DNA from 2 places in the Uniformispora flossi genome. Region 1 is predicted to be linked to the other one. Evidence: riboswitches for the same ligand, from Rfam matches in the RefSeq annotation. Region 1 holds a riboswitch; the other holds the start of a gene.

Region 1 (5,581 bases):
GGGCCCGGGTGTCCGCCGAACTCGACCGTTTGGCCGCCCGCTGCGTCGAACGCCTGCGCGCCGCGGGCCGGTCCGGCCGCACCGTCGTGGTGAAGATGCGGCGCTACGACTTCAGCACGCTGACCCGCTCGGAGACGTTGCGCGCCCCGACGGACGACCTGGCGGTGGTCCGGGAAACCGTGCACCGGCTGGCCGCGCAGGTCGACTTCACCGGCGGCCTGCGGCTGCTGGGCGTGGGCGTCGCGTCGCTGGCGGACTTCGCCCAGCAGGACCTGTTCGGGGAAGTCGCGGGGGCGGAGGTCGGGTTCGCCGGGGGCGGCGACGAGGCAGCCGACCTGGAGGTGGGGAAGGCGGCCGACGCGGCCGCCGCCCCGGCGGCGGGCACCGGCGAGCCCGCCCCGGACGAGGAGGCCGCGGCCGAGCCCAGCCCCGAGCACAGTCCCGAGCACAACCCCGAGGACGGCGCCTACGGACCCGTCCCGGTCTTCCACCCCGGCCGCTTCGGCAACGCCAAGTGGCTCCCCGGCCAGGATGTGACGCACACCGCGTACGGCCCGGGCTGGGTCCAGGGCAGCGGCGTCGGCCGCGTGACGGTGCGCTTCGAGACACCGGGGTCGCCGCCTGGGCGTGTGCGGACGTTCCCGGTGGACGATCCGGACTTGACGGCATCGGCGCCGCTGCCGCTGGTGGCGGAGGGGGAGGGGGAGCCGCCGACGGCGGAAGGGTGAGCGGTCGCGGCCCGTGCCGGTGCGACGGGGGCAGGGCGCATACCGGCGGGGATGCGGGTGCTTGCCGGGGCGTGACCGGACCCGGCCGGTCGACCGTCGGCGATGCGCGCGATCGACCGGCGCGGCCCCTGACTGCTACTCCTCGACGTCGACCCCGTAGGACCGCGCCAGCGCGATCGCATCGAATTCGTAGCCCTGGCCCTGGGCGCGGAACCGCCATCCGGTGCCGCGCCGGTAGAACTCGCCGAGGAGCAGGACGCGCTCGGTGGTCGCGGCGTCGAGGACCGAGTGCGTGTGCGCGGCCGCCTGGTGCGGGGCCGTCTGGACCTCGATCGCCCCCACCGCGTCGAACGTGCTCCCGCCGTCGAGCACCGCCGCGACGGCGATGCGCGCCACCGCGGGGCCGAGGCGGTCGAGATCGACGGTGATGCCTTGTTCGGCCGGGCCCATGACGTCGAGCGACACGGTGCCGTCGTCGGTCGACAGGTGGTTCCAGAATACGAAGTCGTCGTCGCCGCGGACCTTCTCGTCGGCCCCGAGGACGAACGCGACGACATCCACCTCGCCGTCGCCGCAGTCCCACCGCCACGACGCGTGCAGCGTCCAGACACCGGGGGTGGCACCGCCGGGCAGGTCGTGCGCGCCACCGCGCGGCAGCTCGCGGCAGGCGGCCGGATCGGTCACGCCGTGGGCTTCCGCTTCCGCTTCCGCTTCCGGCGACGCGGACTGGGCCTGCCACGCGTCGACGGCGAGGCACGGAATGCCCAGCGCCGCCGCCCGCGCGGTCCGCGGATCGGCCGCGGCACCCGGCAGGACGAGGACGACGTCGACCGTGGGCGTCAGGTTGACCCGCAGCCGATGCCCGCGCTCCACGACGAGCGCCCGCACCCGGCCGCCCTCGCCGTGCTCGTCGCGCCCGTGCAGGATCAGGACGTTGGCGGGACCGGGGCGCCGCGCGCGAGCGGCGGGCGAAGCGGCGTCGGAGCCCTGCTCGGCGGGCGCCGCCGGCGGGGTGTGCGGGGGAGCGTCGGGCGTGGGGGCGGGCGCGTCCGGTCGCCCACCGGCGGCGCTTCCCGAGCCCTCGGCCGAGCCCTCGACCGAGCCCCTGACCAAGCCCCCGGCCAAGCCCCCGGCCGCCGCGGCGGCGCCGGCGGCGGTCTCGCCCGGTGCGGTCCCGGCGAAAGCCTCTTCGGCAGTGGCTTCCCCGGCAGCCGTGGGCGCGGCCGTGCTCGGCGCCTCCGAGCCGGTGGCCCGTCCCGCACCGTCCGGAACTGCGCCCCCGACCCGTGCGCCTTCGCGCACCCCCGCCAGCATCGCCACGAACGCCGCCTCGTCGACGACCGGAACGCCCCGCTCGCGCGCGGCGCGGTTCTTGCCCGTCCCGGTGTCCGTGTCGTTGGTGACCAGCAGGGACGTTTTTCCGCTGACGCTTCCGGTCACGTGCAGCCCCGCGGCCGTCGCGCGGGCCTCCAGCTCCTCGCGGGGGACCCGCGTGTCGCCGGTGAACGCCACCCGCATGCCCTGCACCAGCACGCCGTCGCGCAGCGGCCCCGGGTTGGCGTACGCGCACGCCGCTTTCGGGGCACGGCGCTGCGCCGGTACGCGTGCCGCGCTCCGCCGGTCGGGTGTCGTCACCGGCAGCGGCAGGTCGCGCCGTGCGGCCTCGTGCAGCGCGGGGCGGAACACCTCGGCGAGCACCCGGGCGTCGTCCTCGGCGTCGTGCGCGCGGAACTGCCGCACTTGGTAGTACGCGGCGAGGCTGGCCAGACGCCAGTCGGGCAGCGGCAGGTCGAGGCGTTTGGCGAGGGTCAGTGTGCACAGCCGGGCCGTGGTCGGCATGTCACGGCCGAGCAGGCCGTATTCGGCGGCGAGCATCTTCCAGTCGAAGGCGGCGTTGTGGGCGACCAGGACGCGGTCTTCGAGGAGTTCGGCGAGGTCGTCGGCGATCGCCGCGAACAGCGGCTGTCCGGTGAGAGCCTCGCGGGTCAGGCCGTGGATGTGGGTCGGGCCCGGGTCGCGTCGCGGGTCGACGAGGGTCGACCAGCGGCCGGTCACCGTGCCGCCGGCGTCGAGCAGCAGGACGGCGACGGATACGACGCGGTCGCGGACGGTCAGGCCGGTCGTCTCGACGTCCACGACGGCGAAGTCACGCGGGTAGGCGGCGGGCCAGGCCGGAGCGGGACCGGCGGGGCTGGAGGGAAGGTCGGCGAGCACGGCCACCCACCGTACCCGCGGGGCTGGACGGGCGGTTGGGAAACCGGGAAACCCGTGGGGGTGGCGGGCCGACCGGTCGCACTACCCGCGTAGACCTCGTTTCCGCAGGTCCCGGGGTGATCTTCCGCCTATCCGTCGGCGGCGCACTGGTAGCGTTGAGGGCGCACCAACAGTCGCGCGGGAGAGTCCCGGACACCGATCCGGGCGCCGAAGGAGCAACCCCTCCCCGGAATCTCTCAGGCACCCGTACCGCGTGGCCATGGGCACTCTGGAAAGCAGTCCCGTTCGGGTTCCGCCGGTTTTCCGGCGGAGTGCGGCCGGGGCTCACCGACGGTGAAAGCCCGTTCCGCGTTTCTGCGGCGCTCGGGTGAAGCTCTCAGGTATCGATGACAGAGGGGGAGGCAGAGAGGTCGCGCGACCCGCGCGGTCTCCTCCGCGACACTGGAGGCCTCCACGTGAGCTCGTCGTCATCGCACCACGCGTCCGGTCCCGGCAGCCTCGCCGCGCTCGAGGCCGCGTCGCCGTTCACCGCCCGGCACATCGGCCCGGATGCCGACGAGCAGGCCAAGATGCTGGCGCACGTCGGCTACGGCTCGCTCGACGAGCTGACCGACGCCGCCGTCCCCGGCGCCATCCGCACCCTTGAGGCGCTCGACCTGCCCGCCGCGGTCTCCGAGGCCGACGTGCACGAGCAGCTCCGCGCCCTCGCGTCGCGCAACACCGTGCTGCGGCCGATGATCGGCCTCGGCTACTACGGCACCCACACGCCGCCGGTCATCACCCGCAACGTGCTGGAGAACCCGGCCTGGTACACGGCCTACACCCCGTACCAGCCGGAGATCTCGCAGGGCCGCCTGGAAGCGCTGCTGAACTTCCAGACGATGGTCGCCGACCTCACCGGCCTCCCGGTCTCGGGCGCGTCGCTGCTCGACGAAGGCACCGCCGCCGCCGAGGCCATGACGCTCGCGCGCCGTGCCGGACGGGCCAAGAGCAACGTGTTCGTCGTGGACGCGGCGTGTCTGCCGCAGACGATCGCCGTGGTGCGGACGCGTGCCGAGGCGCTCGGCATCGACGTCGTCGTCGCGGACACCTCCGCGGGACTGCCCGAGGGCGAGTTCTTCGGTGCGCTGCTCCAGTACCCGGGTGCCGACGGCCGGGTGCGCGACCTCGCGCCACTGATCGCGGACGCGCACGGCCGCGGCGCGCTCGTCGCGGTCGCCGCCGACCTGCTCGCGCTCACCCTGCTCGCCTCGCCCGGCAGCATGGACGCCGACATCGCCGTCGGCACCACGCAGCGGTTCGGGGTGCCGATGGGCTTCGGCGGCCCGCACGCCGGCTACATGGCGGTCCGCGACAAGCTCGCCCGTTCGCTGCCCGGCCGCCTCGTGGGCGTCTCCGTCGACGCCGCGGGCGACCAGGCCTACCGCCTCGCGCTCCAGACCCGCGAGCAGCACATCCGCCGCGAGAAGGCGACCAGCAACATCTGCACCGCGCAGGTGCTGCTCGCCGTCATGGCCGGCATGTACGCCGTCTACCACGGCCCCGAGGGCCTCGCCGCGATCGCCCGCCGCACCCACCGGTACGCGGCGGTGCTGGCCGCCGGGCTGCGCGCGGGCGGGGTCGAGGTCGCGCACGGCGCGTTCTTCGACACCGTGCACGTCCGGGTCCCGGGCCGGGCGGCCGCGGTGCGCGAGTCGGCGCGCGGCGAAGGCGTCAACGTGTACCAGGCCGACGACGACCACGTGTCGATCAGCTGCGACGAGACCACCACCCGCGAGGACCTCGCCGCCGTGTGGCGCGCCTTCGGCGTCGCCGGGCAGGACGTCGCGGCGCTGGACGAGGCCACCCCGGACGCGCTGCCCGAGGGGCTGCTGCGCACCGACGACTACCTGGCCCACCCGGTCTTCCACGCGCACCGCTCGGAGACGGACATGCTGCGCTACCTGCGCAGCCTCGCCGACAAGGACTACGCGCTCGACCGCGGCATGATCCCGCTCGGCTCGTGCACCATGAAGCTCAATGGGACGAGCGAGATGGAGCCGATCACCTGGCCCGAGTTCGCGCAGATCCACCCCTTCGCACCCGCCGACCAGGCCGCCGGTTACCTGGAGTTGATCCACGGCCTCGAGGACGCGCTGGTCGCGGTCACCGGCTACGACAAGGTCTCCATCCAGCCGAACGCCGGGTCGCAGGGCGAACTGGCCGGGCTGCTCGCGGTGCGCGCCTACCACCGCGCCAACGGCGACACCGGGCGCGACGTGTGCCTGATCCCGTCGTCGGCGCACGGCACCAACGCGGCGAGCGCCGTGATGGCCGGGATGCGCGTCGTGGTGGTCGGCACCGGGGAGAACGGCGACGTCGACCTCGACGACCTCAAGGCCAAGATCGAGGCGCACCGGGACAGCCTCGCGGTGCTCATGGTCACCTACCCGTCCACGCACGGCGTGTTCGAGGAGCACATCGGCGACGTGTGCGCGCTCGTGCACGACGCGGGCGGCCAGGTGTACGTGGACGGCGCGAACCTGAACGCGCTGGTCGGCCTGGCGAAGCCCGGCGCGTTCGGTGCCGACGTGTCGCACCTGAACCTGCACAAGACCTTCTGCATCCCGCACGGCGGCGGCGGTCCGGGCGTCGGCCCG
Region 2 (5,581 bases), on a different contig from region 1:
CCAGGTGGACGTCCGTGCCGCCGGACAGCACCTTGATGCCGGCCGCCGCCGCGTCCTCGCGCAGCAGGCGCTCGGCGAGCAGCTTCGCACCCGCGAGGGTGCGCTTCTGCCGGTCCTTGAACTCGTCGCCCGCGGCGACCTTGAAGGCCACCGCCTTGGCCGCGATGACGTGCTCCAGCGGACCGCCCTGCAGGCCCGGGAACACGGCCGAGTTGATCTTCTTGATCAGCTCTTCGGTGGCCAGGATCGCGCCGCCGCGCGGACCGCCCAGCGTCTTGTGGGTGGTCGTGGTGACGATGTGCGCGTGCGGCACCGGGTTCGGGTGCAGCCCCGCCGCCACCAGGCCGGCGAAGTGCGCCATGTCGACCCACAGGTAGGCGCCGACCTCGTCCGCGATCCGGCGGAACGCCGCGAAGTCGAGCTGCCGCGGGTACGCCGACCAGCCCGCGACGATCATCTTCGGGCGGTGCTCCTTGGCGAGGCGCTCGACCTCGCCCATGTCCACCAGTCCGGCCTCGTCGACCTTGTAGGAGACGACGTTGTACTGCTTGCCGGAGAAGTTGAGCTTCATCCCGTGCGTCAGGTGGCCGCCGTTGGCCAGGTCCAGGCCCAGCACGGTGTCGCCGGTCTGCAGCAGACCGAAGTACACCGCGGCGTTCGCCTGCGCGCCGGAGTGCGGCTGCACGTTCGCGGCCTCGGCGCCGAACAGCGCCTTGAGCCGCTCGATGGCGAGGTTCTCGACGACGTCGACGTACTCGCAGCCGCCGTAGTAGCGGCGCCCGGGGTACCCCTCGGCGTACTTGTTGGTCAGTACGGAGCCCTGGGCCTCGAGGACCGCGACGGGCGCGAAGTTCTCGGAGGCGATCATTTCCAGGGTCGACTGCTGGCGGTGCAGCTCGTCGGCGACGGCGGCGGCGACCTCAGGGTCCACCTCGGCCAGGGGACGGTCCAGGATCGTCACGGTGGGTCAGCTCCTCGATCGGGTGCTCAGGCGCCGGTGAAGGCGATGTACTCGTCGGCGGACAGCAGCGCGTCGGACTTCTCCGCCGGGGTGTCCAGGCGCACCTTGATCAGCCAGCCGTCGCCGTACGGGTCGGAGTTGACCAGTTCGGGTTCGTCGACGACCGCCGTGTTGACCTCGACGACCTCGCCGTCGGCGGGGGCGAAGATGTCGCTCACCGACTTCGTCGACTCCAGTTCACCACAGGGCTCGCCCGCGGTGACCCGCGTGCCGACCTCGGGAAGCTGGACGAAGACCACGTCGCCGAGGGCGTTGGCCGCGAACTCCGAGATGCCGATGACGGCCGGGTCGCCGTCCGTCGTCAGCCACTCGTGGTCCTTGCTGTAGAGCAGGTGCTGGGGTGCGCTCACAGGTCCATTCTCCATTCCGGGAGGGCGGCGCCGATCCTCAGGGGATTTCGTGCCGGTTTGCGGGGTTTCGCAGCGGGGGTTCCGCTGGCTCTTGCTGCGGGTCTTGCTGCGGGTCGTGCGCGGGCCGCCGGGACGGGCGGCCCGGGTCAGGCGCGCTTGTAGAACGGCAGGGCGACCACGTCGACGGGCTCGGCGGTGCCGCGGACGTCGACGGCCAGGCGGGTGCCCGGCTCGGTGCGGTCGACGGGCACGTACGCCATCGCGATCGGCGCGCCCAGCGTCGGCGACGGCGCGCCGGAGGTGATCTCGCCGATCGGCTCCTTGGTGTCCGGGTCGAGCACCGCGTATCCGGCGCGCGGCACGCGGCGGCCGACGGCGCGCAGGCCGACGAGGGCCGCGGCCGGGCCGGCCTGCTCGCGCGCGGCGAGCGCGTCGCGGCCGACGAAGTCCTCCGGCTTGTCGAGGCGCACGACGCGGCCGAGGCCGGCTTCGTACGGGGTGCGCGCGGTGGACAGCTCGTGCCCGTACAGCGGCATGCCGGCCTCCAGGCGCAGCGTGTCGCGGCACGACAGGCCCGCGGGGATGAGGCCGTGCGGAACGCCGGCCTCGGCGAGCGCGGTCCACAGGCGCTCGGCGTCGGCGGGGGCACAGAACAGTTCGAAGCCGTCCTCGCCGGTGTAGCCCGTGCGGGCGAGCAGCACGTCCACGCCGGCGACGGTGGCGCGGTCGGCGGCGTAGTACTTGACCGCGTCGAGGTCGAGGCCGGTGAGCGGGGCGAGGATCGCGACGGCGTGCGGGCCCTGCACGGCGAGCAGCGCGTAGTCCTCCGACCGGTCGGCCACGGCGGCGTCGAAGCCGGCCGCGCGGGCGACGAGTTCGGCGGCGACCACGTTGGCGTTGGAGGCGTTGGCGACGACCAGGAACTCCGTGTCGCCGGTGCGGTAGACGATCAGGTCGTCGAGGATGCCGCCGTCGGCGTCGCAGATCATCGTGTAGCGGGCGCGGTCGACGCCGATCTTGGACACGTAGCCGACCAGCGCGTGGTCGAGTGCGCGAGCCGCCTCGGGGCCGGTGACCGCGATCTCGCCCATGTGCGTGAGGTCGAACAGGCCGGCGGCTTCGCGGACCGCCCGGTGCTCGGCCGACTCGCTGCCGTAGCGCAGCGGCATCCGCCACCCGGCGAAGTCGGTCATGGTGGCGCCGAGCGCGTCGTGCACCGCGTCGAGCGGCGTACGGCGCTCGCGGGGTGCCTCGGCGGCGGGGGAGGGGCTGGACGTCATCGGCTGGACTCCTCGCGGGTGGGGCCGGCGGCTGGGGCCGAAGGGAACCTGATCGCCATGATTTCGTGCGGATTGTCGCGATGTCGCGCGCACACGCGCCGGGCAGGCGGTGCGGCGGCGCGCGATCGGCGGCCCGCCGGCACGCAAAGCAGCGCGGCAGCCCGCACGACAGGCGCGACGGCGGGCGGGACAAAAGACGGCGCGAGCGGCGGCGCAGGCGGCGGGCACAACAGGCGGTCCGGCAAGGGGGCTCCCTGGGCGTCGCGCGGCACGCCGGACAAGCCGGGCACGCAGCACGGGGCTGGTGGGTCGCCTCCCCCTCTGTCATGGACCTGAGAGCTTCACGCGCGGGCCCGAGCGGAGTCGGGCGGACCGCGGCTTGCACCGTGGGTGAGCCCCGCCGGGCGTGCGCGGGACTGCTTTCCAGAGTCGCCTCACCCGCACGGTACTTGGGGCCTGAGAGTTTCCGGGGAGGAATTGCTCCTTCGGCGCCCCGGGACGCTCGGCCGGAAGGCCGCGCGGCGTCGGGGGCTCTCCCGCATGGGGTCGAGGGCCGGTGTGAAGTTGTGGGCGCATGCTATCGGTCCCGCCCGGGGATGCCGCGGGCGTGTCGGAGGTTTCTCCGATCGGCACCCGCGGCTTCCGTTGCTAGCGTGGGCGCGACCAGGCCGGATACCGCGGCCGACCGGAGACGCACGCACCGCACAGAGAGGCTTGCCCGTGGCGACCACGCGCACCGCGACCACTGACTGGAAGGGCCCGCTCATCGGCGGCTCGGGGACCGTTTCGCTCGACTCCTCGGGCGTGGGGACCTACGAGGTGTCCTGGCCGTCCCGCGCGGAGGCGGCGAACGGCAAGACCAGCCCCGAGGAACTCATCGCGGCCGCCCACTCGTCCTGCTACTCGATGGCGCTCTCGCACGCCCTCGCGGGCCGCGGGACGCCGCCCGACTCGCTGGAGACCCGGGCGGACGTGACCTTCCAGCCCGGCGAGGGCATCACCGGCATCGTGCTGTCGGTCAAGGCACACGTGCCGGGTATCAGCACCGAGGACTTCGCGGCGGTTGCGGCGGACGCCAAGGAGAACTGCCCGGTGAGCAAGGCGCTCAAGGCCGGCGTGCCGATCTCGCTGCAGGCCGAACTCCTCGGCTGAGCGGCAGACGCACGCGACGGCGGGGACCGGAAGGTCCCCGCCGTTCGCATGTCCGCGGCCGCCGCCCCGCCGCCTCGGCCCCGCCACGCCCTAGGCTGGCCGCAGATCATCAATTGGAGGTGGCCCGGTGGCGTTCCCCGCGAACCATGTCGAGCAGTGCCTGGCCGCGGCCCTGCACGATCCGGCGCGGACCGGCGAGCTGCTGGCGGTGCTCGCGGACGCCGAGGTCTGGGTGCCGCTGCCCGCGGGCGGCAGCCCGCAGGACACCGAACTCACGCTGCCCACCACGGAAATCGACGGCCTGCCGTACGTGCCCGTGTTCAGCTCCGAGGAGCAGCTGCGCCGCGCCGCGGGCCTGATGCCGTTCACCGTCGCCCCGGTCCGCGAGTTCGCCCGCGGCCTGCCGCCGCACGTCGGCATGGCGGTCAACCCGGGCGGCGAGGTCGGCATCCCGATACCGCCGCAGGGCGTCCTGGAGCTGTCCCGCCCGCCGGGCGCCGGGGCGATGGGCGCCCGCGTGACGCTGGCCGAGCCGGAGCCCGCCGAGGAGCCGTACGTCTTCCTCGCCGCGGCCGCCGAGGAGTTCGCCGTGACCCCGGTCGTGCTCACCGCCAGGCGCGCCCTCGGCGTCGTCGAATCCGACGCCCCGTGTCTGTTCGTCGGCGTCGAACTCGACCGCTGGCAGGAGGAGGACCGCCGTGCCACCGTGGCCGCGCTGGAGCGCGCCGTGGCCCGCGCCGGATCCCCGTGGCCGGTCAACCTCGTGCTCATCGATCTCGCCCAAGACCCCATCGGCGACTGGATGCTGGACGCGGTCCGCCCGTTCTACGAACGCCCTTGACGCCTGTCGGCACATACGATGGTTGCCTTCGTCACGCACCGCACGGGGAGGACACCGGTGGCGTTTCCCGCCAACGAGGTCGAGCACGCGATGCGGCAGGTCGCGCCGCAGGGATACGAAGCCTACGAAGTCCTGCTCCAGGCCCTGGACCGGGGCCACGTCTGGATGCTGCTCTGGCAGGGACAGCCCGGCAGCCCGGACGCGCAGTACGGGAACATGGAGGTCCACGGCTCGCACTACGCCCCGGCCTTCACCTCCGAGGAGCAGCTCCGGGAGAGCCGCTGGGACCGCGGGTGGGAGGTGCACGCGGTCAAGGAGATCGGCGCGACGCTGTACCCGGACCGGTGGGGCATCTGGCTCGACCCGCACATGCAGGGCGGCGGGATCGGCATCCCGTTCCTCGACCTGCGGCGCATCGTCACCGGCCTGGACCGCACCCTGCCCGGACCCCTGCGGGTCGGCGAACCCAGCGTGCAGGACCCGGCGTTCTGGTCGATGGTGGCCGCCGAGCTGGCGGGCAGCGGCGTGGTCCGCGCGGCGCACCGCGCCTACGTCGAACCGTCCGTCGGGGCGCCCCGCGTCGTCCTCGGCATCCGCACCGCGGACGCCGACCCGGCGACCACCGACCGCGTCCACGCCGCCGTCGCCCGGGCCTCCGCGGCGATGCCCGGCGGCCCGCTGTCGTGGGTGCCGCTCGACGACCCGTACGACCCGGTCGCGGGCTGGCTCCGCGACCACACGCGGTCGTTCGTCTGAGGCCAACCCGGACGATGGGCCCCGGCCTTCCGGCCGCGCGCCCGGTCTGCCACAGTGCCCGCCATGCATGAGATACGCATGGTGCTGTCGCTCGGGCAGCGCTGGGCCCTGCTGGTCCCGGGCGCGGTGATCACCGCGGTGGGCATCGCCATGATCACCTTCGACGTGTCCCGTTTCGGGC

The links. A riboswitch is a leader RNA that binds a small molecule or an ion and turns the genes downstream of it on or off. The one in region 1 is predicted to bind glycine.
Region 2: another riboswitch for glycine. It lies ahead of gcvT (glycine cleavage system aminomethyltransferase GcvT); the one in region 1 lies ahead of gcvP (aminomethyl-transferring glycine dehydrogenase).

What each region holds. Positions count from the first base shown of each region.
Region 1 is NZ_JBMULZ010000019.1:42,298-47,878, reverse strand. Features, by position in the region: gene ACPA54_RS31460 (DNA polymerase IV) at 1-728, shown strand, start outside; gene ACPA54_RS31455 (DEDDh family exonuclease) at 864-2,942, opposite strand; glycine riboswitch at 3,111-3,204, shown strand; glycine riboswitch at 3,207-3,339, shown strand; gene gcvP (aminomethyl-transferring glycine dehydrogenase) at 3,482-5,581, shown strand, end outside.
Region 2 is NZ_JBMULZ010000010.1:129,570-135,150, forward strand. Features, by position in the region: gene glyA (serine hydroxymethyltransferase) at 1-961, opposite strand, end outside; gene gcvH (glycine cleavage system protein GcvH) at 988-1,371, opposite strand; gene gcvT (glycine cleavage system aminomethyltransferase GcvT) at 1,518-2,651, opposite strand; glycine riboswitch at 3,085-3,200, opposite strand; gene ACPA54_RS22410 (OsmC family peroxiredoxin) at 3,372-3,803, shown strand; gene ACPA54_RS22415 (enhanced serine sensitivity protein SseB C-terminal domain-containing protein) at 3,931-4,644, shown strand; gene ACPA54_RS22420 (enhanced serine sensitivity protein SseB C-terminal domain-containing protein) at 4,702-5,400, shown strand; gene ACPA54_RS22425 (hypothetical protein) at 5,464-5,581, shown strand, end outside.